4 regions of the Arthrobacter sp. TmtSoilC51 genome follow, and region 3 is predicted to be linked to each of the others. Evidence: riboswitches for the same ligand, from Rfam matches in the RefSeq annotation. Region 3 holds a riboswitch; each other region holds the start of a gene.
What was found. Region 3 has a riboswitch for S-adenosylmethionine ahead of ACZ5G6_RS20845 (DUF1737 domain-containing protein). Riboswitches for the same ligand answer to the same signal wherever they lie in the genome.
Positions count from the first base shown of each region.

Region 1 (7,178 bases), 2.3 Mb from region 3:
GAACCGGCCGGCCACAACAGCCGAACACCATGCTTTGGAGGCAGAAGTGGAGCGCTACGGAAAGTTCCTGGGCATGGAGGCAAAGTTGGTGTGAATCTGCGGGACTAAGCTGGGTTAAGACCTAGGAGGCCTGCACCGTGAACAATCTGATCTTCTGGATCATCGTCTGCTCGTGGCTGATTCCCTTGGGGATCCGCATGTACAACAAGTCCCGGGCGCGGCGGCTCCAGGACCGCAACTTCTCCCGTCCGGGCTACCCGCCACAGGGGTTTCCTCCGCAGGGCTACCAACAGCAGCAGAATTACCAGCCGCAAAACTACCCCGGCTATTCTCCCGAGCCCACCCACATCCGCCCGGCGGATGCGGCACCGCCGGCGGCACCGCCGTCGAACGGTTCTTCAACTACGTTCCCCAGCAACAGCGGTTCCGGGCAGCAAGGCTTCCGCGCACGCAAGTTGGCCGAACTGGACCTCAAGTTCAGCAACGGCGAAATTGCCATGGAGGATTACATGAAGCAGCGCGGCGAAATCATGAATGGCTGAGCCGGCTTAGGCGAAGAAGGCCTCGCGCAGCTGCTCTGACAGTTGGCCGATTTCGGTCAGGAAGCCATCGTGGCCGATGGGAGCCTCGATGACGTGGACGGGTACATTGCCTGGCAGATTTTGCGCCAGCTCCAATGACTGGGCCGGGAAGTAGAGGCGGTCCGAGTCGACGGCTGCCACGAAGAACTCGGCAGTGGTGCTTGCCAAGGCGTCCTTCAAGGTGCCACGGCCCCGGCTGATGTCATGGGACATGAGTGCCTCAGTGATGGCGATGTAGCTGTTGGCGTCGAACCGGCGCACGAGCTTGGTGCCTTGGTGGTCGAGGTAGCTTTCCACCTGGTAGCGGCCGCGTTCCCCCAGCACCGCAGCGGCCAGCGGCGTCTCCTGGTGTTGCGCTTCCCGCCCGAAGCGGAAATCAAGCTCCAGCGCGGAACGGTAGGTGATGTGGGCTATCCGGCGGGCCAGGGCGAGGCCCGCCTCGGGAGTCGGTCCACCGTAGTAGTCGCCATTGTTGAAGTTGGGGTCCTGGCGGATAGCCAGGGTCTGCGGCTGGGCGAAAGCGATTTGCTCGGCTGTGCTGTAGGCGCCGACAGAAATAACTGCGCACCGCTGAACGCGCTCAGGATAGGTCACAGCCCATTCAAGTGCCCGGGCGCCGCCCATGGAACCGCCCAGGACGGCGTGCCATGCTTTGATGCCCAATGCATCGGCCAGGCGCGCTTCGGCTGCCGTACTGTCGCGCAAAGTGACCAGGGGGAAGCGGGATCCCCAAGGCCGCCCGTCCGGCGCCTTGGACGACGGGCCAGTGCTGCCGTAACAGCCGCCCACAATGTTGATGGAGATAACGAAGAACCGGTTGGTGTCGATCGTCGCACCGGGACCGACAAGCTGCTCCCACCAGCCTTCCTCATCCGTTGCGCCGCGGGCCACATGCGTGCTTCCCGTCAGTGCGTGCTGAACGAGGACAGCGTTGGACGCATCAGCGTTCAGCTGCCCCCAGGTTTCGTAGGCCAACACAACATCGGGGAGGAAACCGCCGGCTTCAAGTTCCAGCGGACCTACGCCGGCGTACTTGACCGTCCCGTCTTCTTCGCCCGATTTGGGGAGTGCTGTAGCAGTAATGGTCATTCCTTTGACACCTAACCTCGCGCTTGCCCGTCGCCTTGCGTGCGACAGGCCAGGTCTTCACCCGGGGCACCCCACCGCGGAGGAGGGTTGCCGGCCAGCAAGCCGGGGCTGTCACTGGCACTCATGACCTAATACGTAGAGTCTAGGAAAAATACGGTTGTTTTGGCGAAGAATGTGACAGCTGTGTGACGGTTTGGGGTCGTTTGGTTCAGGAACACGCACGGCGAAGGGCCGCCCGGCGAATTTTCGACTGCGGCGGGCGGCCACTCCTCCCAGTGCGCTTAAGCGCCTTTGGCAGCCCGGAACCCGGCCTCCAGGTCAGCGATGATGTCGTCTACATGCTCAATTCCCACGGACAACCGGACCAAGCCTGGATTAACACCGGCGGCCACCTGCTGTTCCACTGTGAGCTGGCTATGGGTGGTCGACGCCGGATGGATGACCAGCGAGCGGACGTCACCAATGTTGGCAACATGGGAGTGCAGCTCCAGGCCGTCGACGAAGCGCTTGCCGGCCTCGACACCGCCCTTGATAGTGAACGCCACCACGGCACCGGTGCCCCTGGGGCCATACTTCCGGCCGCGGTCGTACCAGGGGCTGGAGGGCAGCCCCGCGAAGGCGACCGATTCGACGTCGTCCCTCGACTCAAGCCATTCGGCAACCCTGGTGGCGTTGGAGACATGGCGCTCAACGCGCAGGCTCAGGGTTTCCAGGCCCTGGGCAATGAGGAAGGCGTTGAAGGGGGAAACCGCCGAACCCAGATCGCGCAGCAACTGCACACGGGCCTTGAGTATGTAGGAGAGGTTGGCTCTGAGCGCGCCGTCCTTGCCCAGGTCCCGGGCGTAAACGAGTCCGTTGTAGCTGGGGTCCGGGGTATTGAATCCGGGGAAGCGCTCCGGGTCCTTTCCGAAGTCGAAGTTTCCGGAGTCCACGATCACGCCGGCGATCGCCGCACCGTGGCCGCCAAGATACTTGGTGGCCGAGTGCACCACGATGTCCGCACCCCATTCGATGGGACGAATGAGGTATGGGGTTGAGAGCGTGTTGTCCACGATCAGCGGCACACCGGCCTCATGCGCGGTGCGTGAAATGCCCTCGATGTCCAGCACGTCCTGGCGCGGGTTGGAAACTACCTCACCGAAGAACAGCTTGGTGTTGGGCTGCACAGCTTCCCGCCACTGGTCCAGATTGTCCGGGTCCTCCACGAACGTGACGGAGATGCCGAACTTCTTTAGCGTGTGGGCCAACAGGTTGTAGGTTCCGCCGTACAGGCTGGGGCTGGCGACGATGTGATCGCCGGCCTCGGCAATGTTGAGAATGGCGAACGTTTCCGCGGCCTGTCCTGAGCTGAGGAGCAATGCGCCCAGTCCGCCTTCCAGGCTGGCGATGCGCTGCTCCACGGCATCCTGCGTCGGGTTGCCGATGCGGGTGTAGATGGGGGCAAGCTCAGCCAGCGCAAACCGGTTTGCCGCGCTCTCTGCGCTGGGGAACACGAAGGAAGTGGTCTGGTAGATCGGAAGCGACCGCGCTCCCGTGGCAGAGTCGGGTTCCTGCCCTGCGTGGATCTGGCGGGTTTCGAAAGACCATCCTTGGGACATTGAATTCTCCTTTTAGTGGCGCGCGGGTTTGCCGTGGATCGCTGGAGGCGTTGGCTGGGGCCAGTCTAGGAAGCGTCCGGGGCCTTGGACAGCTTTGTGACGAAGGCAGTATTTTTCGGTCTTCAGGCGACCCACCGTGACGCATTCCGGCGGCACACAGCTGAGGTCCCATGATAGTTAGGCTTCCCTTAGCTGAGACCCCGATCACAAAGTGCCAAGATGAAGCCATGCGCATGGATCACGTCTCTTACGCTTGTGAACGAGATGGCCTTTTGGCCACTACCGAACGAATTTCCGCAGCTCTGGGAGTGGACGCAGTCCGGGGCGGAGTGCACCCGCGCTTCGGTACCCGGAACATGATCATTCCCTTGGCGGATAACAAATACCTGGAAGTCGTGGAGGTCCTGGACCACCCCGCTTCCGACAAGGCACCCTTTGGCCAGGCGGTCCGCGCGCGCTCAGCAGCTGGCGGCGGTTGGATGGGCTGGTGCGTCGCCGTTGACGACCTAGCCCCCTTCGAAGACCGCCTCGGCCGCTCCGCGGTTCCGGGCAACCGCAAGTTCCCGGATGGCCGCGAACTCGTGTGGCGGCAGATCGGCATTCTCGGCTTGATCGCCGATCCCCAGGTGCCGTACCTGCTCAAGTGGGAGGGCGACCCCTCACTGCACCCGTCCAGGGTCTATGAGAGTGACGTCAAGATGTCCAGCCTCACCATCGCGGGCTCGGCGGAACGCGTTACCGAATGGCTGGGCGAACCCGTTGAGAAGCCGCTCGAGGACGTCGCTGTCCAGTGGATGGCACCGCACGGCACGCCCGGCATCATGTCCGTCACTTTCGAAACCGCCTCCGGCGCCGTCACCATCTGAGGCGCACCTTCCCTTGGGGCCTGGTCCCCTCCCCGGTCCATCGTGTCCGGTCAAGCTTCGGCCGCCATCAGCGGGTGCCAACGACGTCACCCACCGATGGCGGCCGAATATTTTTAATGCCAACAGGACTGGCATTGGTTAGCCGAGCCCCACTGCCTTCCCGAACAGGCTGAATCCCACAAACGCGACGATGTCCAGCAACGCATGCGCAATGACCAAAGGCATGACCCGCTTGGTCTTGGTGTAGATCCAGGCAAACACCAGGCCCATGGCGAAGTTGCCTATGAAGGGTCCGAAGCCTTGGTACAAGTGGTAACTGCCACGAAGGGCCGCGCTGACGACGATGGCCAACGGGGTACTCCAGCCAAATTTTCCGAAACGGTCCAAGAGATAGCCCACCACGATCACTTCCTCCACCACCCCGTGGCGGATCGCGGAGAGAATCAGCACAGGTACAGTCCACCAGTAAGCCTCAAGGCCGCTGGGCACAATCGCGGTGGTGATTCCCAGGGCCCTGCCTGCGGCGTACAAGCCAAGTGACGGGATGCCGATCGCGGCGGCGAGCCCCAATCCCTGCAGAGCGTCCTTACCCGGACGTGCAAAGTTGAATCCCAACCGGGTGAAGCCTGAGCCACTTCCGCCTTCCCTGCCACCCTGTGAGTGCGAGGACAGGAAATAGAACACCAGGACCACCGGCACCAAGGCGAAGATGATGTCCAGCAGCTGATACGTGAGGTCGAAGTACTCGCGGGTGCTTTGGGACCTGTTCAGCGTGGAGGTTGCCTCGGACAGCGGCGCGCGCGTCATCTTGTCCAGGAGCTGCACCACGGAGTACACGGCTGATTGGCCCAGGGACAGGCCCAGCACGATGAGCACTTCGGCGCGCAGGCGGCGGCGGGAAGCAAGGAGCATGTACCTATCTTGCCTGCAGTTCCTGCCACTTTGCCGTGAACTGGACACCTTCCCGTGCCACTGGTGGGCAGGACCCTATGCTTGGTGGGATGAGTGCGCCAGGGAGAATCTTCATGATCCGGCACGGCCAGTCCGCCGCGAACGCCGACACGTCAATCTACAACCGCGTGCCGGACTACCGCATCCCGCTGACCGGACTCGGAATAGAACAGGCACGGATAGCAGGCGAGGCCCTCCGGCGGAAACTCGACGGCGAGCAGGTCTGCGTTTACGTGTCCCCCTATTTGCGGGCCTACCAAACCCTTGAGGCGATGGACCTGGGCCCGCTGATCGAGCGCGTGATCGAAGAACCCAGGCTCCGGGAGCAGGACTGGGCCAACTTCCAGATCGCCGGGGAGATCGAGGACCAGAAAGAACTCCGCAACCTTTACGGCCACTTCTTCTACAGGTTCCGTGAGGGCGAGTCAGGCTCGGACGTCTACGACCGCGTGTCCTCGTTCATGGAGACTCTCTACCGGCACTGGGAAAAACCGACGTACGCACCTAATACCCTCATGGTCACCCACGGACTAACCATGCGGTTGTTCTGCATGCGCTGGTTCCACTGGACTGTCGAATATTTCGAGTCGCTCAACAACCCCGACAACGCCGAGCTCCGCACGCTGGTAAGGACCGACGACGGCCAGTACAGCCTGGATTCACCGTTCAGCCAGTGGGTGCCCAGGGACGTTGACGATTCAGTGCTCCACGCGCCAAGAATGCGTTTCTAGCGGCATTGCCTAGCTGGCAGGGGCGACGATGACTTCCGTACCCTTGGCTTCGAACGCGGCTTTGTCCTCGGCGCTGATGCCCGAGTCCGTGATCAGGTGCCTGAAGTCGTAGCCCGCCATGGCGGCAAAGGAGCGGCGTCCCACCTTGGAGGAATCCGCCACAACATAGGACTCGGTGGCGCGGCGGGCCATCACGGTGTTCACCATGGCTTCGCCCTCGTCGGTGATGGTGGGACCGAGTTCCGGATCCACGCCGTTAACGCCAATGAACGCGATGTCCAAGGCAACCTTCTGCATGATCACGTCTGTGTAGGGCCCAACGAGTTCATAGGAGCGCGGGTTCAGGATGCCCCCGGTGACCATGATCTTGATGTTGGGACGGACGGCCAGTTGAGAGGCAATGTTGATGGCATTGGTCACCACCGTGAGAGTGGGTCTGTTGGACGGCGCGTTGAGGTCCTCGCGCGTGGACAGGAGCTGCGCAAGTGCAGTGTTGGTGGTTCCACCACTGAGGCCGATCACGGCTCCGGGCCGGATCAGCGCGGAGGCCGCCTGGGCAATTTCCTGCTTGGCCGCGGCGTGGTCGTCACGGTTATAGCGTCCCGGGAGGTCGTAGGACACGGAGCCCGTGGTGGCGCCGCCGCGCGTCCGGCTCAGGAGTCGCTGCTTGGCAAGACTGTCCAGATCCCGTCGCGCCGTAGCTGGCGACACGCCAAGCCGCGTCACGATGTCCTCGACTTCCACATGGCCGGATTCGGCCAGGAGGTCAAGGATGGCGGTCAGCCGATCGGTGCGGGTCATGACAAGCCTTTCGCGGAGTATTGCTATTTCGCTTTCGCGAACAGCGTCAGCAATCGTGCGGATTCCAGCACCAGTGCGTCCCGGCCGGCCTTGATGTACTTCCGGGAATCCACCACTGCAGGGTTGGCATCGAGGTACTCACGGACGGCGCGGGTAAAGAACCCGTTCAAATGTGTGGATACGTTGATCTTAGTCATACCTGCGCCGATCGCGGCTACGAGCATCTCATCTGTGACGCCTGAAGAGCCGTGCAGGACCAGCGGCTTTCCGACCGCCGCCTTCAGCCGCGTGATCAAGTGCAGGTCCAAGGCTGCACTGCGTTCGGTCATGGCGTGTGAGGAGCCCACTGCCACGGCGAGCGCATCCACGCCGGTTGCTTCGACGAACGCAAGGGCCTCTGCCGGATCGGTGCGGACACCGGGTGCATGGGCGCCGTCCTTGCCTCCTACTTTGCCGAGCTCGGCCTCGACATAGACGCCGCGTTGGTGGGCGTAGCGGGCCACGCGCTGGGTTACTTCGACATTCCATTCATAGGGCAGATGTGCGCCGTCGAACATGACG
Region 1 is NZ_AP035877.1:1,684,137-1,691,314, reverse strand. Features, by position in the region: gene ACZ5G6_RS07680 (winged helix DNA-binding domain-containing protein) at 1-94, shown strand, start outside; gene ACZ5G6_RS07675 (hypothetical protein) at 138-542, shown strand; gene metX (homoserine O-acetyltransferase MetX) at 549-1,670, opposite strand; SAM riboswitch class IV at 1,685-1,799, opposite strand; gene ACZ5G6_RS07665 (bifunctional o-acetylhomoserine/o-acetylserine sulfhydrylase) at 1,952-3,268, opposite strand; gene ACZ5G6_RS07660 (VOC family protein) at 3,496-4,134, shown strand; gene ACZ5G6_RS07655 (CPBP family intramembrane glutamic endopeptidase) at 4,273-5,046, opposite strand; gene ACZ5G6_RS07650 (histidine phosphatase family protein) at 5,160-5,816, shown strand; gene ACZ5G6_RS07645 (DeoR/GlpR family DNA-binding transcription regulator) at 5,826-6,617, opposite strand; gene ACZ5G6_RS07640 (class II fructose-bisphosphate aldolase) at 6,641-7,178, opposite strand, start outside.
Region 1: another riboswitch for S-adenosylmethionine. It lies ahead of metX (homoserine O-acetyltransferase MetX); the one in region 3 lies ahead of ACZ5G6_RS20845 (DUF1737 domain-containing protein).

Region 2 (7,178 bases), 1.7 Mb from region 3:
CTTAGCAACTCCCGTTGCGACCGGACTGAAACGTACTCGCCGGCACCCATGGAAAGGGCGCCGGCCAGCAATCCCGCCACGCCGCTCATGAGTACAACCGGGCTTGGAACGCCCGTTGCGGCCATACCCATGACCAGTGAAAGGTTGCTCACCAGGCCATCGTTGGCACCAAAAACAGCGGCACGGAAGGTACCGGAGAGCCTGTTGCGGCCACGGGTGGCAAGGCCCCGGACAACTTCTTCGTGGATTTGCTCGTCGGCAACCATGGCCGGAGTCGCAGCGGGTTCGGCCCCGTAAGGAGAGCGGCCTTCGGCGCGCTGCGCCAACGCGAGCACGAATACGGAGCCGAAGTGCCGGGCCAGGAAGCCCAGTATCTGGCTGCGGGTGGAAGCTCCCTTCGGCATTCCGGCGTGTTCTCCGAGGAGCTTGAGCCAGTGTGCCTCGTGTCTTCCCTCTGCCTCGGCCAAGGCGAGCAGGATCTGGCGTTCTTCGCCGTCGCGACGCTGGGCGAGCTCCCGGTAGACAGCGGCTTCGGCACGCTCGTCAGCCAGGTATTGACGCCACCGCCTGATGTCCGAGGACGTGGGCCGGCCTGATTGGGGTGGTGTTCCGGATCCGGGGGCGGGGTCCGGAGCGGGGCTCGACGGACCGTGGGATTCCTGGTGCTTTTGCACTTTCTCTCCTGTGCTGGGTGGGGTAGTAGCGGCCCCATTGCACGCCCACTGTACCGCTTATTGGCGCGGATTTTTGGCCGGTATTCCTTAGTTGGAATGTTCGGCGTGCCTTAATTTCCGGGGTGGAAACACTCTGCTTCGAGCCCTCCTTGGTCCCGTGCCGGCCCTTGCCTTGACCGCCTGCGGGCACAGTGCTCAGATGGATAGACAGGGGCGGGGGCCCTCCCCGCACTCGGTCAGCGGGCTGCCTGCCAGCCCACCAGACGGAGGTTGCAGCATGGATACCACCGAACCGCACGCCAACCACCCGGTACGGGAGACCATCGAGTCGGACCCCGCTTATGACTACAGCGACGACCAGGAAGTCGACGAACCCTGGGTGGAGGAAATCGACGTCCCGGAAGACGACGAGCGCGTTGTCCCCCTTGACGAAACCGAAGAGTTCCGCGGGGAAGAAGACGAAGAACCCTAGGCAGGGCCTTCTTCACCAAACGTGAAATGACGCTCGAGCCCTGCTGAACACCCGAGCGCTGCAACAGTCACGGTCAGCGTCCTGGACGATTCGCACCAACGCGAAGGGCGCACGGCCTGGGCCAGCGCCTGCGCAATCAAGCGCGGCTCGGGGTGTCGGAACCGGTGCAGCCCGCCGTTCAGTACCAGCGTCACCGTCCCCAGGACAAGATCGACGCCGGGAATCACCCGCACGGTCCGCGCTTTGGTTTCGGTGGGGATGCCCTGGATGGGGGCGGTAACGCCTTGGCTTGGGGTGGTAACGCCTTGGTACGGCAAGGACTGCTCCTTTGGGGGAGTGCTCTTGCCCGCTCGGTTGTCTCTGGTCCGGGGCGGGCCGCTTCCTCATCCGAACCACCCTTGAACATGGGGTTGGTGTGTGGCCAGTCGGAGCTTGGCGCCACCTCTCTTGAAGCATGCACCACTGTACTGGAGGAGTGCCGACTGGAGAAGTAGCGTCCTTGGTTACCCCCCTTGTTACGGGGCCTGCTTGTTGTGCGGCCTGCTCTGCGCCTTTTGTGGCCTGGATAGCGCGCATAGTGGGCCTCGCAACGGGTCCCCCGACAGCACAACGGTCCCCGGACAGAGCAACGGCGGCGCTGCCCCGAAAAGGGGCGGCGCCGCCGTCGAACATTGCTCAGTTCAGTTCGTGCCTGATGCCTGATGCCTGATGTCTGGTGCCTGAAGCCTGGTGCCTTGTGGCCCTGGGCCGCTAGCTGGCGGTGTGGCTGCTGACCGGGTGGGCTTCCAGGGGCAATTCCTCCGAGACGGCACCGGCCACCCGCTTGTCCCAAGCAGCCCGGACTTCTGGTGCAGTGGGAGGCGTGCGGAGTGAAATCACGACGTATGCCACGAACGAGGCCGCCAGGCCGTAGTAGATAGGTTCGTTGGCGTAGACGCCATCCGCGCTCGGAATGGCTCCAATGGCGAACAGAATCAGCAAGGTCAGGGTCAGGACCGAGCCCACTGCCATGGACCATGCAGCAGCGATACCGGTTCCGCGCTTCCACACGAGGCCTCCGAGAATCGCGACAAGGAGGCCGCCCACGAGGATGTCGTAGGCAATGGTGAGGGCAACAACTACGTCCTGCGCAGCCATGGAGATCAGGACGGCAACGATGCCCAGGCCAAGGACCCAGTAACGGTTGGCCTTGACGTCGTGCTCGGGGTTTTCCGTGTCGTCCGTGTTGATGGTCTTGCCGAACCAGCTGGCCACGAAGGGAACAACATCTGCGCGTGCCACCGTGGCGGCGGCAATAAGGGCACCGGAAGCGGTGGACATCATGGCTGCAACAGCGGCCGCCATGACAAGGCCGCCGATGCCGATGGGCAGGATGTGGGTTGCCACCTCGGCGTAGACCACGTCCTTGCCAAGGTTGGCGACATCGATGTTGGGCAGTGCTACCCGGGCGGCAAGGCCGATCAGGGCGCCGGCCACGCCGTACAGGATGCAGTAAACGCCGGCCGTTGCTCCGCCCCAGCGTGCGACCTTGGCAGTCTTGGCGGTGAAGACGCGCTGCCAGATGTCCTGGCCGATCAGAAGTCCCAGTGTGTACACAACGAAGTACGTGATGATGGTCTGGACGCCGATTCCGTCGATCTGGAAGAAGCTCGCATCGACGCGCTCACGGATGCCGTCGATTCCTCCGGCTGCGTTCATGACGAACGGAAGCATCAGGAAGAAGATGCCCACGGTCTTGATGATGAACTGGACCTGGTCGGCCAGGGTGATGGACCACATGCCACCGATGGTCGAGTAGACAAGCACGATTGCACCGCCGACGGCGATCGCCATCCAGCGTTCCCAGTCGAAGAGGACGACGAAGATGGTTGCGTATGCACCGGTGGACGTGGCGCACAGCATGAGGGTGTAAGCCAGCATCACAATTCCGGATGTCTGTGTGGCCTTGCTGCCGTAGCGAAGGCTCAACATTTGCGAGACCGTGTAGATCTTCAGGCGCTGGATGGTGCCGGCGAAAAGCAGGCTCAGGAGGAGGACGCCGGCGCCGATCGCGACTACGAGCCACATGCCTGAAATGCCGAACTTGTAGCCCAGGCCGACGCCGCCGACGGTGGATGCGCCACCAAGGACAACTGCGGCCATGGTGCCTGTGTAAAGGAAGGGACCCAGGCGGCGGCCGGCCACCAGGAAGTCGCTGTTGTTCTTGGTGCGGGACTTGCCCCACCAGCCGAATGCCAGCATGGCAAGCAGGTACACCACCACAATGGCGATGTTTATGAACGAAGAGTCCATGAGTGGCTCCTTGGAGCTGATGCACGAAGGTTGGGGTTTTCGACGATACGCCTGGGAAGCGTCGAAGTCTCCGTGCTGATGATTGGAGATTGGTTTTGGTGTTGTGTGCCTCACAGACAACACTTGTTGCCTATGAGGATATGTTGTGATCGGAGTAACAGTCAAGGGGCTTTGGTCATCGTGGGGCTGTTGGTGGCTCCCACAGCCCGTGCTGCCGCTACTATTGCTGCAATGACAGGGGCCCAATGACAGGCCTGAAAGGTTCGTGAATGAAGGCTCTCCCCGTTGAACCAAGCAACGTTCCCGTTGCTATCGGTTCCAGAATCCGCGCAGCCCGCCAGGCGCAGCGCCTCACCATCGAGCAAGTGGCGGACGCCACTGGGCTGACCAAGGGTTTCCTCAGCCGCGTCGAGAGGGACCTGACATCACCGTCGGTCGCTTCGCTCGTTACCCTTTGCCAGGTCCTGTCCGTCTCGGTGGGTGACTTGTTTGCCGCCCCGGAAACCCACCTGACCAGGCGTGACGACGGTCCGCGGATTTCCCTTGGTGGCCAGGGCATCGTGGAGCGCCTATTGACTGCCCGGTCAGAACGTCGCCTGCAGATCCTCCAGGCCACCATCGAGCCTCGGGGCCGTGGTGAGAACGAGCTCTACGCGGTGGACTGCGATGTTGACGTTCTCCATGTGGTCAAGGGGCGCATCAAGCTCATCCTGACCAACGAGGAGTACGACCTCGAAGAAGGGGACACCCTCTCCTTCCCGGGCCGCGAACCCCACACGTGGATCAATCCCACGGACGAAACCGTCGAGGTGCTCTGGGTTCTGGTGCCCGCAGCGAGTCGGTAGCCCCCGCGAGAGGGGTCAGCCCACGTGGACCCAGGGGCGCCGGGTGATGTCCGGCTCAGCCTCACGCAGTACCTCGCGGGTCACGGGCGCGATCTCGCCCTCGCCGAAGAACAGGAACTTGCTGAGGTTGGAAATCGGGTTGCCCTCGGTCCAGCGGAAGTAGATGTGCGGCATGAAACCGGTCACGTCGCGGATGTGCAGCAGGACGGCGGCCAAGGTGTTGGGCACGTTGTTGCTGTGGACTTCCAGGATCTTGAAGCCATGCCGTTTCTTGCCCACTACCTGAAGCTCCTGCTCGAAGTCCGAGCTGTCGTCCACGATGATCTCGATGAACACCGCATCGCAATCCACCGGCAGGTGGTTGGCCTGCTGCGCGTGCTGGAGCTTCTCCCGGTAGCGTCCGGCGCTGAGGTGCTTGGGCTCATGCGCGATGATCCGGACAGGTCCTTCGGCGTGATTTGCCGTGAATTCGAGTGCAGCCTGGTCCATCTTGATATGCGTGGCACGGAGTTCGAAGGCACGTCGGATGCGGGAAATGAAGCTCACCGCCATGATTCCCAGGATGAACAGTGCGGCGATCTTCAGGCCGTCAGGGCGCTCGATCGAGTTGACCACGGTGGTGTAGATGAAAACCAGGGAAACCACTCCGAAGCCGATGAACTGTGCCCGCTGCTTCTTTCGCCGGGCAGAGAGTGTCACAGCGATGGAGGCGGACGTGATCAAGACGAGTACGCCCGTGGCATAGGCGCCACCCTGGGCGTTGACGTCGGCTTGGAAAATAATCGTGACGATGAAGGCGATGACGGTGAACACCAGGACGAGCGGCCGCAGTGCACGGACCCAGGCAGGAGCCATGCCATAGCGCGGTAGGTACCTTGGGACCAGGTTCAGCAGCCCCGCCATGGCCGAGGCTCCGGCGAACCACAGGATAGCGATGGTGCTGACGTCGTACACCGTGCCAAATCCGTCTCCCAGGAACTTGTGGGCGAGGAAAGCGAGGGCGCGTCCATCAGCCTTGCCGCCTGGTTGGAATTCCGAGGCTGGGATCAGCATGACGGTGGTGAAGCTGGACGTGATGAGGAATGAGCTCATGATGATGGCCGCGGTGGTCAGGAGCTTGTGGGCTCCCTTGATCCGCCCCGCTGGATTGGCCTCGGTGTCCGATGCATATCCCTTGATCTGGGGCATGACTGCGACGCCGGTCTCGAATCCCGAAAGGCCAAGGGCCAACCTCGGGAACACCAGAAGTGCAAGGGCAATCATCAGGATGGGATCGCCGTGGGATGTGTTCAGCGCAGTCCACCAATCAGAAATGACCCGGGACTCCGTGAACACATGGCCGATAGAGACGACGACCACCACGAGATTGAGCACGAGGAATGCGGCAACCAGCACGACGGCCACGTTGATGGCTTCCTTGAATCCGCGCAGGAAGACGATGCCGAGTCCTGCAATCAGGGCCAGCGTGATGATCACATGCTGGCCTTCCAGGAAGTGCGGAGCGAAGGGGTTCTCGATCAGGTGGGCCGTGGCATCCGCGGCGGAGAGGGTGATGGTGATCATGAAGTCCGTGGCTGCAAACCCGAGGAGCGCCAGGACGAACAACTTGCCGCCCCATCGGGGAAGGAGGCGCTCCAGCATGGCAATGGAACCTTCGCCACGAGGACTTTCCCTGGCAACGCGCCGATACACGGGTAATGCGCCTGCCAAGGTGACGAAGACCAGGAGCAGCGTGGCCAACGGCGACAGTAATCCGGCAGCCAGCGCCGCGATTGCAGGCTGGTAGCCCAGTGTTGAGAAGTAGTCCAGGCCCGTCAGGCACATGACCTTCCACCACGCCTGGGGTTTGTGGGCTTCCGCTGGCCGTCCGTGGGGACCTTGCCGTTTGCCCGAGGTGTCCGGCATTCCTTCCAGCAGCCACGATTTGAGGTGGAATGCCTTTTTGGGCCGGTCGGTAGGGTCGGCCGGCGGCCTCGTCAGGGTGGTCACGGTTTCCTTTCGTGCAGCAGGGTGCTGCCCACGCAAGGAGCGTATGGCCGCCTTCCACGCCCCGACCCCCGTTTTTATGGAATCTTTACGCCCGATGTGACAGGCATCTCACCTCCGCCTGCCGCCGCACTGTGCTTTTGTCTGCCACCGCAGAAAACGAAAGGTTGTAAACAAGTGATGCTTATTAGGAAACTTTGAGTGTATGATGGGTGTCACAGTTACTGATTCATCTCGACCTATCCACTAAGGAGTGGCGCATTTTGGAAGAGCTCCGCATTGAGGCCAACGGGAACCTCGGTCCCATCGATTCGTCCCGCATCCCGCGCTACGCCGGTGCCGCCACCTACGCCCGCCTGCCCCGCTTGGACCAGGTGTCCAAAGCTGACGTCACGGTGGTCGGCGTACCTTTCGACTCCGGCGTTTCCTACCGTCCCGGCGCCCGCTTCGGCGCGAACCATGTCCGTGAGGCCAGCCGCCTCCTGCGCCCGTACAATCCTGCCTGGGACGTCAGCCCGTTCGAGAACATCCAGGTGGCCGATGCCGGTGATATGGCGGTAAACCCGTTCAACATCAACGAGGCCATCGAGACCATCCAGCAGAACGCGCTGGACCTCACGGCCAACGGCAGCAAGCTCGTCACACTCGGTGGCGACCACACCATCGCACTGCCCTTGCTCAGGGCAGCCGCAGAGCGCGCGGGGGAACCCGTAGCCATGCTGCACTTCGACGCCCACCTGGACACCTGGGACACCTACTTCGGCGCTGAATACACACACGGAACGCCATTCCGCCGCGCGGTCGAGGAAGGCATCCTGGACACGGAGGCCATCAGCCACGTGGGTACCCGCGGTCCGCTGTACGGCAAGAAGGACCTCGACGACGACCACCGCTTCGGGTTCGGAATCG
Region 2 is NZ_AP035877.1:1,136,689-1,143,866, forward strand. Features, by position in the region: gene ACZ5G6_RS05370 (VIT1/CCC1 transporter family protein) at 1-674, opposite strand, end outside; gene ACZ5G6_RS05375 (hypothetical protein) at 952-1,146, shown strand; gene ACZ5G6_RS05380 (hypothetical protein) at 1,143-1,463, opposite strand; SAM riboswitch class IV at 1,480-1,599, opposite strand; gene ACZ5G6_RS05385 (sodium:solute symporter family protein) at 1,897-3,438, opposite strand; gene ACZ5G6_RS05390 (helix-turn-helix domain-containing protein) at 3,708-4,283, shown strand; gene ACZ5G6_RS05395 (APC family permease) at 4,299-6,272, opposite strand; gene speB (agmatinase) at 6,533-7,178, shown strand, end outside.
Region 2: another riboswitch for S-adenosylmethionine. It lies ahead of ACZ5G6_RS05380 (hypothetical protein); the one in region 3 lies ahead of ACZ5G6_RS20845 (DUF1737 domain-containing protein).

Region 3 (7,178 bases):
GCCCGTGGAACATCGGAGCTTCGGAATATCTACGTGATTGAACGTGGCTATGAGGATCTGGCTGAGCGCTTGAACACCATCGGCGCCAAGGTGGAGTACTTCCAGGACTAAGCATGCGGTTTCTCCTGCCGAATGAAGCAGAATGGTCCCATGCGGACTTTCGGGGTTGAGGAAGAGCTACTCATCGTCGATCCTGTGACGGGCGAGCCCCTGGCCCTCGCGGATGCGCTGCTGGCTGGCACGGAATCACCCCCTGAAACCGGGACGGGCCTGAGCCAGGAACTGAAGCTGGAACAGATCGAAACCCAGACCCGTCCTTGCCATAGCTACAGCGAGCTCCTGCAGCAGATCCGGCGTGGACGTGCGATGGCCAATGACGCTGCCAGGAAGCACGACGCCCGGGTGGCCGCGATTGCCACCTCGCCCCTGGCTAAGAACACCCATACGACTCCTGATCCCCGCTTCGCCGTGATGCTTGAACGCTTCGGTTTGACGGCCCACGAGCAACTGACCTGCGGCTTCCATGTGCACACCGCCGTGGAGTCGCCTGAAGAGGGCGTGGTCGTCCTGGATCATATCCGCGACAAACTCGCTGTGTTGACGGCCATCAGCGCCAATTCACCGTACTGGCGCGGGGTGCCCACGGGTTTCGAGAGCTACAGGATCCAGGCGTGGAACCGTTGGCCAACATCCGGCCCTTCCGCTGTGTTTGGCTCGTTGACTGCCTACCGGCGGATGGTCCAGCGCCTCCTCGAGACCGGGGTGCTCCTTGACGAGGGCATGATTTACTTTGACGCCCGCATCTCCCGCAACCATCCCACCGTGGAAGTCAGGGTGGCTGACGTGTGCCTCCGTTCGGAGGACGCAGCCCTGGTTGCGGTGTTGGTGAGGGCTTTAGTGGAGACCGCTTCCCTGGAAATGCTCGACGGCGTTGAGCCCGCCTCGGTGCCGACAGCCCTGCTCCGGATGGCGAGTTGGCAAGCGAGCAACTCTGGATTGCGCGGAGACCTCCTGGACATTGGCGACTTCCGTCCCCAACCGGCAGCTGATGTGGTTTGGGCGTTGGTGGATTATCTGAGCCCTGTCCTGGACGACCAAGGTGAACTGGAGCTCGTGAAGGCCGGAGTCTCGGACATCCTCGAACGCGGGAACGGAGCCCAGGAGCAACGCGAAGCCGCAGAGCGTTTCAACAACAGGCAACTTGATTCACAAAATCTGCCGGGAAGTCCGCCCAGTGATGAGGCCTTGGGAGCGGTGGTGGGACATGCGGTGAAAGTGACGGTCCGTGGTGCTGCAGCAGATGCACGTAAGGACCCTGCCCTCAACCGAACCGCGCCCCTCCTGACAAGGGTCCGCAGGCTCTAGGTTTCCGCTGGGTCAGTCCCATCCCACGTCATCAGGTACGCCCCCGCCAAGCCCTCGACGAGGTAGAACACGAACGGCGGGATGTCCTTCTTTGCCACAAGGATGGCGCCGTAGATCGGCGCGCTGGCTGCGGCCGTGACTCCGATCCACCGTTTGGTGGGCAAGGAAAGAAGGCTCCCGCCGAGAGCAGCCAAAGCAAGAACGTGGAGCCCGGAATAGGCAAGGAACGGCGCATTCGATCCACGGCCATAGGCAAAGCGTTCCAGGTCCGAGGCGCGGCGGGACAAACTGGAGACAAAGAGCGGAGCACCTGCGAGTAAAGCGGCCGCGGCTGCAACAGCCCACCGCTTGGCCCGTCCGCCCGGAACACCACGGGCAAATGCTGCGAATCCAACGGGTACAGCGGCAGTTCCGGCCGCGGCGAGGTGCTGCCCGACCACCCAGCCACGCTGGCCGGCCTTGAGCATGCGAAGACGTTCGGCGGCGTCAGGGGTGACGTAAACACGCGATACCGGCGAGATACCCACAAACCACACCACCGTGCCGGCAACGATGACCGCTCCGGCACGGCGATAGGGGTGATTGCCGCTCATGGCAGCAAGGTTAGACCTGTTTGAGGGCCTTCTCCAGATCCAGGATGAGATCGTCTACATCTTCCAAGCCAACGGACAAACGGACCACGCCGTCACTCAGTCCAATTGCCGCACGACCTTCCGGCCCCATTGCCCGGTGGGTGGTGGTGGCCGGGTGCGTGATGAGGGACTTGGAGTCGCCGAGGTTGTTCGAGATGTCGATGACGCGCAGGCCGTCCAGCAATGCGAAGGCGGCGTCCTTGGCGGAACGCCCGGAAGAGGGCAGCAGCTCGAAGGTCAGTACGGTACCGCCGGCCTTCATCTGCTTGGCTGCAAGCTCGTACTGGGGGTGCGATTTCAGCAAGGGGTACTTGACCCAGCTGATGGCAGGTTGCTGCTCAAGCCATTCCGCGATTTTCAAAGCGGAGGCCGAGCTGTGGTTCACGCGCAAGCCGATGGTCTCCAGGCCCTTGGTCAACACCCAGGCGTTGAACGCGGAGAGTGAAGGTCCGGTGTGGCGCATCAACTGCTTGACCGGGCCATCGATGAATTCCTTGGTGCCCATGATTGCGCCGCCGAGGACACGTCCCTGGCCATCGATGTGCTTGGTGCCGGAATACACGATGACGTCTGCGCCCAAGTCACCGCAGCGCTGCAGCAGGGGAGTGGCAAAGACATTGTCGACGACGACAGTCGCCCCTGCGGCATGCGCCAGCTCGCTGACGGCGGCAATGTCCACGATTTCCTGCATGGGGTTCGAGGGCGATTCGAAGAAGACGGCGGTGGTCGGTTCGGAGAGGGCGGCACGCCACTGCTCGAGGTCCGGACCGTCGACGAACACTGTTTCAACGCCCCAGCGCGGCAGGATCTCGTTGAGGATGACGAAGCACGAGCCGAACAGGGAGCGGGCGGCAACCACGCGGTCACCGGCAGCCAACAGGGCACCCAAAGCGGTGAAGACCGCGGACATGCCGGACGCCGTCGCAAAGCATGCCTCGGTGCCTTCGAGCAGGCGCAGCCGCTCCTGGAAGGTGGCCACGGACGGGTTGCCGTAGCGCGAGTAGACGAAGCGTTCGTCCTCGCCGGTGAAGGCGCGTTCGGCGGCGGCAGCGGATTCGTAGACGAAGCCGGAGTTCAGGAAAACGGGTTCCGACGTTTCCTGGAAGTTGGTACGGTCAAGGCCGCCGCGTACTGCCTGTGTGTCAGGGCTCCAACTGGCGGCATCAGGATTGAAAGTCACTTAGTCGGTCCCCAGGTTGGTCGGCAGGCCACGGTTCTTCCAGCCGTTGATGGTGCGTTCCCCGTAGCGGTCCGGGTCGCCTTCGAAGCCTTCGAGCACGTTGTAGGCGGTAAAGCCAGCCTGCGTCGCGGCGATGGCCGCGGAGATGGATCGCTGGCCTGAGCGGCAGATGAAAACGAGTTCCACGCCCTCGCCCTCGGGCGCCTGCTGCTGCAGTTCCTCAAGGAAGCGGGAGTTGGGGATGCCGCCGGCGAGGTTCCACTGGATGAACAGGGGATCGTTCTCCGTGGCCTTGGTGTCCGGGATCCCGATGTGGGCCCACTCGCCCTCGGTGCGGACGTCCACCAGGATGGCGCCTTCTTCCAGCTTTGCCCACGCGTCCTGCGGGGTCAGGTCACCTGCGTAACTCATGCGTGTCCCTCGAATGCTTCGTCGTCTTCGTAGTTCTCCAACTGGTCAACGGCATTCGCAACAGCGGCGTCTGCGCTGGCGATGGCAGTGGGCAGGACGACGGCCTGCGCCACGATGATATCCGTGCCATTGAAGGCGGCGGCCGGGCTGCCGTGGAGCACGTAGCCTTCGGCGAGGGCCGCGGTGATCCGCTCGCAGAATTCACGGGTATCCGGACCTGTGATCAGGCGGTAGGAGAGTTTTTCTTCAGTGGGTTCAGGCATTGGCTGGTGCTCCTCAGTCACGCTTGCAGTTCGAAGTGTCGATACGCCGAGTAGTCACCTGAGGCACCCCGCCGGAGAGAGGGTTGCCGACCAGCAAGTCAGGGCTTGGCGCTGGTGCTCATTACTCAAGAAAAACGTAACATCCCGCGGCTGCAGCCCGCACTTGCAAGCGGTTGCGCAGCCGTCATGTTGCGTAACCGGCTGGTGCTGGGGTACCAGCCCAAATGTGACGTCCCGGGAGCATAATTGACGCAGGACGACCCCCTGTAACTTCGCATGAAATCAGGTCGCGGTGAACGGACAAGACAGTTCTACACTCAAGCCCATGCTGCATTTTGGATGGTTCGTGGGGCACGGTTTCGGCGTCCAGGGCTGGGGCACTCCCGGATATAGCCTGGGCTACGACTGGAAGAAGCCGGCCCTGTATCAAGAGGCCGTCCGGGCCTTCGAACAATCCGGGCTTGACCTGTTCATCATCGAGGATTCCCTCACTGTTCCGGACACCTATGGCGGCACTGCCGAGGTTTCACTGGCGCATGCCTCCTTTGCGCCCAAGCATGATCCCTTGGCGCTGGTCCCGTACCTTCTTTCGGCAACCAAGCACCTGGGGATCGTGCCCACGGTCAGTGCATCGTTCTATCCTCCCTTCACGGCGGCCCGCCTCCTGGCTACGCTCCAGCATTTCTCCGAGGGGCAGCTGGGCTGGAACGTTGTTACCTCCGGCAGCGACCTTGCGGCGCAGAATTATGGGCTGGACCAGCAGATCGAGCACGACCTGCGATATGAGAAGGCGGAGGAATTCGTCGACGTCGTCCGGCGGCTCTGGCGGAGCTGGGAACCTGGCGCTGTGCTTGAGGACGTTGAGGCCGGCGTGTTCGCGGACCACACCAAAGTGCACCCCATCAACCATCAAGGTGACTTCTTCAAGGTCCGGGGCCCGTTGAATACCGCGCCCTTGCCGGAGGAGCCCGTGCTGGTGCAGGCCGGTGCTTCGCCACGCGGCAAAGCCTTCGCGGGTGGGCACGCGGATGTGGCGATCGCCTTGGCGCGGGGCGTTGACGGCATGAAGGCCTACCGGGATTCCATCCGTGCCGAGGCCGCCAAAGCTGGCAGGAACCCCGATGACGTCAAGGTACTTTTCGTGCTGAAGCCCACCATAGTCGGCTCATCAGCCGAGGCCGAGGAGTTGCGGGCGCAGCGCCGGGAGCTCACCCAGCGTGACATCGACAGCCAGCTCAACTCGATCTCCTACCTCTCGGTGATCGATTTCAAGCAATTCGACCTCGATGCGCCGTTGCCTGAACTGAGTACCAACAGCAACCAAGGCACGTTGGAACACTTCGCGAAGGCAGCGCCCCCGGGGTCTACCCTGCGCCAGATCCTGCAAGCACGCAGCGGTGGTGCCGGCGATTCGATCATCGGCACGGTTGGTGAAATCGCGGATTACCTTGAGGAGACCGGCGAGGCCGTGGGTGGCGACGGCTTCCTCTTCTCCGGCTTTGTGGACCCCGTGACCGTCCATGGCGTGTTGGACAAGCTCACTCCCGAACTGCGCCGCCGCGGCCTGTTGAGGAAGAGTTACGGCAACGGCGGCTTCCGCCAAAACCTCCTGGACTTCTGACGATGTCCTCCGAGCCCAGGGCCCTGCTGATTGGGACGTCGCCTGTGGACGCCCGAAGCGTTGCCCTGGCCGCGCTGGATCCGGCGTTTCACGTGAAACTCAACCAAGATGCGTTGTCTTTGCTGGGTCGCTCACGGGAAGTGCTGGAGCGGGCTTCGACGTCCGGGGAGAGAATCTACGGCCTCAATACCCTCCTCGGATCCGGACGCGATACAGCTGTGGAGGAGAAGTCGGTCCTGGCGTACCAAATCCAAGTAGTCAGGTATCACAACAGTGGCGTTGGCGCTTACCTGGACCGGCCCTCGTCCCGGGCCGTGATCCTCGCCCGGCTCATCGGCTTCAGCCGCGGCGGATCCGGAGTGCGGCCGGAGACAGCCCAGTTCTATGCGGAACTGCTCAACCGTGGGGTTCTTCCCGCCATTCCGCGCGAAGGCTCAGTCGGCTCGTCGGACCTCACCCAGCTGGCCGCCGTCGCCGCCGTTGCAATAGGTGAGGGTGAAGCGTTCGACGCCGATGGCACTTTGGTGCCTGGGTCAAAAGCGCTCGCCGACGCCGGTCTCCAGCCCCTGCGGCTCGCGCCCGGTGAGGCCCTGGCCCTGGTCAGCGCCAACGCTTACTCGGTAGGCGCCGGGACCCTGGCATTGGTGCGCCTGCAGCACGTGGCGGAACTCGCCGACGTCGCGCTTTCCCTGTCGCTTGAGACCATCGCAAGGTACGACGGCGGGGGGAACCTCAGCCCGTTTTCGCCGGCTATCCAGGCGGCCAAAGCGGTGGACGGGCAGAAAGACTCGGCCGCCGCGGTACGTCATCTGTTGCGCGGCGGATGGTTGGAGGACGTTCGTCCCGAAGCATCGGTGCAGGATCCTTTGTCATTCCGTTCTGCGCCCCAGACGCATGGAGCTTTTCGTTCCCTGGTTTCACAGCTCGGCGATGCGTTGAACGTGGAGCTGAACGGGCGCGGCGACAACCCTTTGGTGGATATCGAAAGCGGGCAGATGGTGTCCGGTGGGAACTTTCAACCGATGCAGCTGGCTCTTTCCTTTGAGGGGCTGCGGCTGGCGTTGGCGCACGTTGGGATTTCCAGCGAGCGGCGCATCGCCAAGCTGTATCCGCCGCAGCGGGCAATCCGGGCGAGGCACCTGGAGGCTGCGTCCTCTGACGCTGCGCTGTCTGCGTCCGGGCCGGCCGCAGGCCTTGTGCAGGAGGAGTTGCCCGGGCTGCTCTGGTATTCCGCCGCTGGGCTGCTGTCCGAACTGAAGTTCCTGGCAGCGCCGGCGACGCTCGGGGCACCCACCCTCTCGGCCGACGTCGAGGATCACTCCACCTTGGCCCCGTTGGCTTTGCAGCAACTCGAAAGCTCGTTGGAGGCCTTGGAGAAATTGCTTGCTATCGAGGCCTTGACGGGGTCATATCTGCTGCTCGAAGCAGGTGCCGCGCAGCCGCTCGGAAAGGGGACAGGCGCCGTCGTGGGTCGGCTGGCCGACGTGCTGGCGGACCGGCCGTCGGCTCCGGACCTGGTGGAGCGTGCGCGGCGTGAGTTGCGCGACGTGGTGGCGCAGGAATTGCCGGCTACGGGTGAAAAGGAGGGGACAACGTGAGTACAGCGATCCGCAAACATGGCATACACGCGGCGGCAGGTTTGCCGGACGGGCTGGATGCTTCCGTGCTGGACAAAGTGGGCAATACTCCGCTGGTGAAATTGGAAG
Region 3 is NZ_AP035877.1:4,562,855-4,570,032, reverse strand. Features, by position in the region: gene ACZ5G6_RS20870 (UDP-N-acetylglucosamine 1-carboxyvinyltransferase) at 1-111, shown strand, start outside; gene ACZ5G6_RS20865 (glutamate--cysteine ligase 2) at 151-1,365, shown strand; gene ACZ5G6_RS20860 (hypothetical protein) at 1,362-1,958, opposite strand; gene ACZ5G6_RS20855 (O-succinylhomoserine sulfhydrylase) at 1,969-3,177, opposite strand; gene ACZ5G6_RS20850 (rhodanese-like domain-containing protein) at 3,178-3,588, opposite strand; gene ACZ5G6_RS20845 (DUF1737 domain-containing protein) at 3,585-3,851, opposite strand; SAM riboswitch class IV at 3,866-3,977, opposite strand; gene ACZ5G6_RS20840 (NtaA/DmoA family FMN-dependent monooxygenase) at 4,144-5,472, shown strand; gene ACZ5G6_RS20835 (aromatic amino acid ammonia-lyase) at 5,475-7,070, shown strand; gene ACZ5G6_RS20830 (PLP-dependent cysteine synthase family protein) at 7,067-7,178, shown strand, end outside.

Region 4 (7,178 bases), 1.1 Mb from region 3:
CCAGTGCGGTGGTGCGGACTGGCCAAAAAGAGGGGCTGCGTGTGGTGGAAGTCATTGCCGGCTCGCCCGCGGAATCATCCGGGCTCCAGCCAGGGGACCTGGTGCTTCGCGCCCAGGGCAGGGCTGTGTCCAGTGCAGAGAGCCTGCAGAAGCTGCTGTTTGCCGAGGCCATAGGCGAACCTTTCCCGCTGACCGTGCTTCGTGATGGCAAAACGTTGCAGCTGATAGCGGTTCCTTCGGAGATGAGCCAGCAGTGATGAGCCAGCAATAAAGAGAAAGGCAACAGTGAGGCGGGCAGCAGCCGGACCAGCCTAGGCTCGCTCCTCGCGCACGTCGACCACGCCGATGAAGCGGCTGCCAACACCTTCATATTCGCTGCGTACGTCGCCCAAGAACAGTTCCGGCAATTCACTGTTCTTGTGGTGTCCGCAAAAGACGAAGGAGAAGTCGGGCCACCACTTCTTGGGCCGTACCGCCTCTGAATACCCGCACACGGCGCATGTAAGGTGGACCCAGACAGGCCGTTTGCCCGTTCGGTTGGCACGTGACTGGACCAACCAGGCCGGTGGATTGTCCTGGAGATCGCGAAGCTCGGCTTCTGACAGCCGTGACGGAATGCCGTGGCGCTGGGCCATTTCCATGGAGATATCAAGGGCCAATGCTGCGTCACGTCTGCTAATCACCATTCAACGATACGGGACATCGCGGCGGAGGAATGCCAGGGCTGCCTATGACGAATGGCCGGAGGGGCGGACTTGCTCCATAGTCTCTCCGGACCAAGCCCACCTGAAGCGTAGGCTGTGCACATGACGGATGCTTCCGCCCTGCCGCCCCGGACACCGCTTCAAAAACGGGTGCTCGTGGTTGCAATTGTGGCTTCTTTTATTGCCATCCTGGATGGTTTCGTGGTGAACCTGGCACTCCCGGCCATCGGGCGCGAGCTCGGCGGTGGCTTGGTCATCCAGCAATGGGTGGTGGATGCGTATCTATTGACCCTCGGGGCCCTGATTCTGGTAGCCGGTTCATTGTCCGACCACTTTGGCCGGGCACGGATCCTCGAATGGGGGCTGGCGGGCTTTGCCCTGACGTCAGTGATGTGCGGCCTGGCTTGGAACGGGGAGGTCCTTGTGGTGTCCCGCGCACTTCAGGGTATTGCGGGGGCCCTCCTTGTGCCCAGTTCGTTGGCCATGATCATTACGTCCTTCTCCGGGCCATCCCAGTCCAAAGCGATTGGCCAGTGGTCCGGCTGGACGAGTGCTGCCGCCATCGTTGGGCCGCTGATTGGCGGGGTCTCGGTGGACATGTTGTCCTGGCGCGTTATCTTCTTCATCAACGTTATTCCGGCCATTGCAATTTGGCCTCTGCTCGCGGGCCTTCGGGCCTCCGACGCGGCCAGGGACAAGAGCAAGGGAATCGACTACCTCGGTGCGGTCCTTGCCATGATCGGTCTGGGTGGTCCTGTCTACGCCTTCATTGAACAGGGCCGGATGGGTTGGTCGAGTGTGCAGGTCTGGATGCCACTCGTGGTCGGTGTCGTGGCCATGGCGTTGTTCGTTGTCCACGAAGCGAGGACCAAGCAACCGATGTTGCCGTTAAGGCTGTTTGCCATTCGCAACTTTGGCTGGGGCAACCTGGCGACGCTCGCGATTTACGGTGGGATATCGCTTGGATTCTTCGTCCTGGGAATCTACCTCCAGCAGGTGGGAGGCATGGGGGCTACCATCGCGGGAATTGCACTGCTTCCAGCGACCGTCATCCTGATGCTGACGGCGTCCTACTTCGGTGGGTTGGCCGGAAAGTATGGTCCGCGATGGTTCATGACTGTGGGGCCGCTGTTGTGCGGTGTTGGTTTTCTCATGTCCCTATCCGTCCAGGAGCCACTGAACTACTGGACCCAGGTGTTGCCGGGCCAGATAGTCTTTGGTGTGGGACTCACCACCCTCGTCGCGCCACTCACTGCTGCGATTCTGGGCGCGGTACCGCAGGAAGAGGCCGGAATCGGTTCGGCCGTCAATAACGCTGTGGCCCGTATCGCCGGCCTCATCTGTATTGCTTTTGCCGGCCTGATCGTCGGTCCGGTGTTCTCACGGCAAGGTTTGTACAACGCCTTGATAGTCACGGCGGTACTGTTCGTTGTCGGGGCGGTGGCGTCCGCCGTCGGGATCCGTAACCCCGCTCCGGAAGCCGCAGTTGCCGCTGGGAGCGAACCGGATGCAGCGTCCGACGACGGCGGGTCGGCCAGCCAGCGTACGTAGCCTGGGCAGCGCATCGGGTCATCGTGCGGGAAGTACGCAACCTTCGTGGACTTCGGCGCTCTGGACCCAAAGTGCCGAGGTAACTTCGTCGGCAAGATCAAACTCGCGGCGCTGTGGACCGCTGCCAATCCGAACAACGAGGGCTCCGCCGAAAGGTTTGCGGCCCACAACTTCCACCGGAGCGTCCAAGGTGATCTCTTCCGACGCGAGGTAGCGGAGGAGATCGGGGTTTTCATCGCTGATCCGGGTGATGCGGCCTGAGTGGCCCTCGTCCAACTCGATCATGCGGTAGGCGTGCGGCAACTCCACCGATCCGTCTGCCGAGGGAATGGGGTCGCCATGGGGATCCCGGAGGGGATGGCCAAGCTTGGCGGCCATGCGCTCGATGAAGGTATCGGACACAGCGTGTTCCAACATCTCAGCTTCGTCGTGGACTTCATCCCAGCTGTAACCGAGTTCGTCCACGAGGTAAGTCTCAATGAGGCGGTGGCGCCGGACCATGGACAGTGCCAGGCGCATGCCCTCCGGAGTCAGCCTGATAGCACTGTAAGGCTGGTGATCCACCAAGCCCTGGTCCTTGAGTTTGCGGACCATTTCAGACACCGAGGAATTGGCAACGCCAAGCCGCTGGGCAAGCTGGGAGGACGTAATTGGTTTGTCCTGCCACTCCGTGTACGAGTAGATGACCTTGACGTAGTCCTCGATCGAGGAGGAGGGCGTACTGGTCTTCACACACCAAGCCTACCGTGGCAGGGCGCCCTGGATCTTGCGGGCCCGCCAAGTCTGCGTCACGTACGGCAGTTCCAGGAGCTGGCCGGGGGCGTGGCCCAGATGATCGTAGAGGTACCATTCCAGGTTGCCCATGACCTTCGCCCGGGTGGCCTCGTTGGCGCGGAGGTAGTAGCTGCGCGATTTGGTGAGCTCCATGATGTCCTCCGGCGACACAGCGTCCAGCCAACTGGTGAGATGGCTCTCCACATCCGTGAATTCCGGTCCGATAACTGGCCGGAAGCCGGGCTTGTGGACATCTCCGGCGTGCATGATGCGCGATAGCCGGTGGACCCAGGGCACAGAAGTGTCCAGTTGGTTCCATACGAGGCCAAGAACTCCGTGGGGGCGAAGGATTCGGGCGATTTCCGTGCTGGCCTTGAGCGGGTCACACCAGTGCCAGGCCTGGGCAACGCTGACGACGTCGAATGCTGAGTCCGTCAACCCTGTTGCCTCGGCCGTTCCCTCCAACGCCTTGACGTCAGGATAGGACTTTTGCAGTTGCTCCAGCATGTCCAAGGAAGGATCGACGGCGGCCACCTCAAGTCCGCGTTCCACCAAGAGGGCAGTGAATTTTCCCGTTCCCGCTCCGAGATCCGCGGCGGACTTCGCTCCCAGAGGAAGAAGCCAGTCCACTGAATCTGCGGGATAGCCGGGCCGAACGCGATCGTAGTGTTCCCCGCCGTCCTGAAAGCTCAGGCCCAGCTGGCGGCGGCGGGTGGCATGCAGCTTGGGTCCACCGGGGCTACCCGTGCCTCCGGAAAGACCTCGGGAATGCATGGCCACGCAACAACTCCTTTACCGCAAACGCCTGGGATACCGTACGAATTTACCGTAAGGACCATGCTGACGCTCCCGGCTCAGGCCGCTTAGTCAATAGTGCAGGGCGCGGCACCTGCGGTGCCTGGCGTATTCGGTGCCCATTCCGGGTAGCTGCGGTGGTCATTGGCCGGTACCCAGCGGCCCTCGTCCACCACGTAGTCCCAGCCGAGCCCGGTGCGCTTGAGTTCCTCGATACCCGCCAGCAGCCGTGTGGCATCCTCCAAGCGGGAGCCCACGCCGAAGCTGGCCCGCAGCGAGCCCGAAGGGAGCCCGAGCCGCTTGAGCAGGGGGTGCGCGCAGAAGCGGCCGTCACGAAGCCCTACACCGTGTTCTGCGGCGAGGTAAGCCGCGACCAATCCGGCGTCGAATCCTTCCACCGAGAAGTTGACCACGCCGATGGTGTCCTCTGAGTCGCTGAAGATCCGGTGGACGGTAACGCCGTCGATTGCCTCAAGTCCCTGTACCAGGTACGAGCGGATGGCCGCTTCATGAGCATGCCAGGCCTCTTGGTCCAGCGCGGCGAGCACCTGCGTAGCGCGGGCCAATGTTGCCGCGCCCAGGACGTTGGGGGAGCCGCCCTCGTGACGTGCGGGACCGGAAGCCCAACTGACCGAGTCGAGGCGGGCTTCACGAACAGCGCCGCCGCCGGCAAGGTGGGGAGTGCCGGCGTCAAGCCAGTCAGGGCGCCCTACAACAACGCCGGCGCCGAACGGAGCGTAGAGCTTATGCCCGGAGAATACGATGTAGTCGACGTCTGATTCGGTGATGTTGATGCGGCGGTGCGGGGCAAGCTGGGCTGCGTCCACCACAATCCGTGCACCGTATTCGTGCGCCAGGGCGGCGAGTTCGGCGATCGGCAGGATTTCGCCCGTCACGTTCGAAGCCCCGGTAACTGCCAGCAAGGACACGCCGCCTTGACTGAGTTCCTCGCGGAGCTTTGCCACGGTAGCGGTCAGTGTAGAACCAGCTACGACGCTGCGGTGCGGAACGCCCTGCCAAGGCAGGAGGTTGGCATGGTGCTCGATGTCCAGGTAGAGGACCTCGCCGGTCGGCTTTCCGTCGAGTTGCGGAAGGCAGCCTGCCAACAGGTTGAGTGAATCCGTGGTGTTCCGGGTGAAGATGACGGAATCGTCGGGGCGGCCGCCAACGAACTCACGCACGATGTCGCGGGAGTTCTCGTAGACGGACGTGCTGATCTGGGAAGCGTAGCCCGCACCGCGGTGGACACTCGCGTAGTAGGGGAGGATCTCATTGAGATACGCAGAAACGATGGTCAGGGCCGGAGCCGACGCTCCGTAATCGAGGTTGGCGTAGCGGACGTGGCCACCCTGGATCAGGGGAGCTTGCAGCTCCGCGCCCGTGACAGCGGCCAGGGGCCTGCCTGCAGCGGCTTCCTGCGCTGCTCCGACCGCAAAGGACGGCAGGACGGTGGAGTTGAACGTAGCAGTGCTCATGGGACCTCACTCAAGAAGGACCCCCACAGGGGATCCGCGCTTGCCGTATCCCTTCCGGACCGGCCAGGTCGTCACCCGGGGCACCCCACCGCGAATGGAGGGTTGCCGGCCAGCAAACCGGGGTTTAGCGCTGGCACTCGTGACCTGTAAAGAGGTTAGGGCAAGCCTCCGGCCTGTTCCAAAGTCGCTTCGCTTTGTTAAGCGGATTGTTACGAAGCGTGCCGAAACAGCCCTTTGGGCGAAGAAAAAACGGCGGATGCCCCGTAAAGGAGGCATCCGCCGTCGAAAATTCTATCCACAGCCAGATGTCTTGCTCGTATCGCTGGATCAGAGGAGGTCATCCAAGGCGGGGTTTAGCCGTTTGAGGACCTCTGAATGCAGGATGGAGTTGGTGGCCAAGGCGTTGCCCCCGAAGGGGCCATCCTCGCCTTCCAACGAGGTGAAACGGCCGCCGGCTTCCGTGACGATGGGTACAAGCGCGGCCATGTCGTAAAGGTTCAATTCCGGCTCGCAGGCGATATCCACGGCCCCCTCGGCCACCAAGCAATAGGACCAGAAGTCGCCGTAGGCACGCGTGCGCCAGATGTCTTCCGTCAGACCTAGGAATTCGTCGAGATTGCCGCGTTCCTTCCAACCGGAAAGGCTGGAATATGACATCGAAGCATCGGCCAGGCGCGAAACGTTGGACACCTTGAGCCGGGTGGCCGAGGCCAGGGAGCGCCCCATATAGGCGCCCATGTCCTTTGCCGCCCACCAACGTTTGCCGAGTGCGGGAGCACTGACAACTCCAACCACCGGCTCGCCTTCGTCCACGAGTGCGATCAGGGTGGCCCACACTGGAACGCCACGCACGAAGTTCTTGGTGCCGTCGATGGGGTCGATGATCCAGCGCCGGGAGCCGTGGCCGCTGCTGCCGAACTCCTCGCCGAGGACAGCGTCCCGGGGGCGCGAGCGCGACAGCTGGCCCCGGATTGCTTCTTCCGCAGCCTTGTCGGCATCAGTAACGGGAGTGAGGTCAGGCTTGGTCTCGACCCGCAGATCCAGTGCCTTGAAGCGGTCCATGGTTTGGGCGTCCACGGAATCCGCCAGCACGTGGGCCAGTCGCAGATCATCGTTGTAGCTGGATACGGGTTGGGTCATGCCACCAAACTATCGTGAAACTTTCCCTGCAGTTGGATCCGTGTTCCACCAATGTTTAGTTGACGGTACCCAGTTCCTTGGTTTCCTTCGCTTCCAAACGCGGGTCTGCGCCCAGCAGCCGCCGGAGCGAAGACAACCGTGCCACTCCGGAAGGACCGGCGTTTCCCTCGTTCACCCACGCGTCAAGTCCACAATTGATGGCACTGGCATCGTGTTTGCAGCCGCGGTCGCAAGCTTCGGTGCCCGGTTCCAAATCGGGGAAGGAATGCAGGATGCGATCGGGGTCCACGTGCGCGAGTCCGAAGGAACGAATACCGGGGGTATCGATGATCCAGCTACCGGACGGCGCGTCCGCCAGCTTCAAGGCCAACGCCGACGACGACGTATGCCGGCCCCTTCCGGTGACAGCATTAACGCCACCCGTAGCGCGCTCAGCGCCGGTCAGGGCGTTGACCATGGTGGACTTGCCGACTCCCGAATGGCCAAGCATGACTGTCACTTTGCCATCAAGGTGGGCCCGCAATTGGGCAACGGCGCTGCTGTCCAGACGCGCGGACAGTCCGTCGTCCGATCGGGCGTCAATACCGGAAGCTTCGGCGTCGGCCGTACGGCTGATGATGACAGGGAAGTCCAGGCTGAGATAGTTGGACAACAGCTCGGCAGGATCCTTGACGTCAGCCTTGGTGACGAGCAGCAGTGGCTCGATCCCGGCGTCGTAGGCTGCAACCAAGGCGCGGTC
Region 4 is NZ_AP035877.1:3,471,967-3,479,144, reverse strand. Features, by position in the region: gene ACZ5G6_RS15890 (S1C family serine protease) at 1-257, shown strand, start outside; gene ACZ5G6_RS15885 (hypothetical protein) at 312-686, opposite strand; gene ACZ5G6_RS15880 (MFS transporter) at 807-2,255, shown strand; gene ACZ5G6_RS15875 (metal-dependent transcriptional regulator) at 2,274-2,987, opposite strand; gene ACZ5G6_RS15870 (class I SAM-dependent methyltransferase) at 2,997-3,803, opposite strand; gene ACZ5G6_RS15865 (aminotransferase class V-fold PLP-dependent enzyme) at 3,893-5,299, opposite strand; SAM riboswitch class IV at 5,331-5,444, opposite strand; gene hisN (histidinol-phosphatase) at 5,627-6,439, opposite strand; gene rsgA (ribosome small subunit-dependent GTPase A) at 6,495-7,178, opposite strand, start outside.
Region 4: another riboswitch for S-adenosylmethionine. It lies ahead of ACZ5G6_RS15865 (aminotransferase class V-fold PLP-dependent enzyme); the one in region 3 lies ahead of ACZ5G6_RS20845 (DUF1737 domain-containing protein).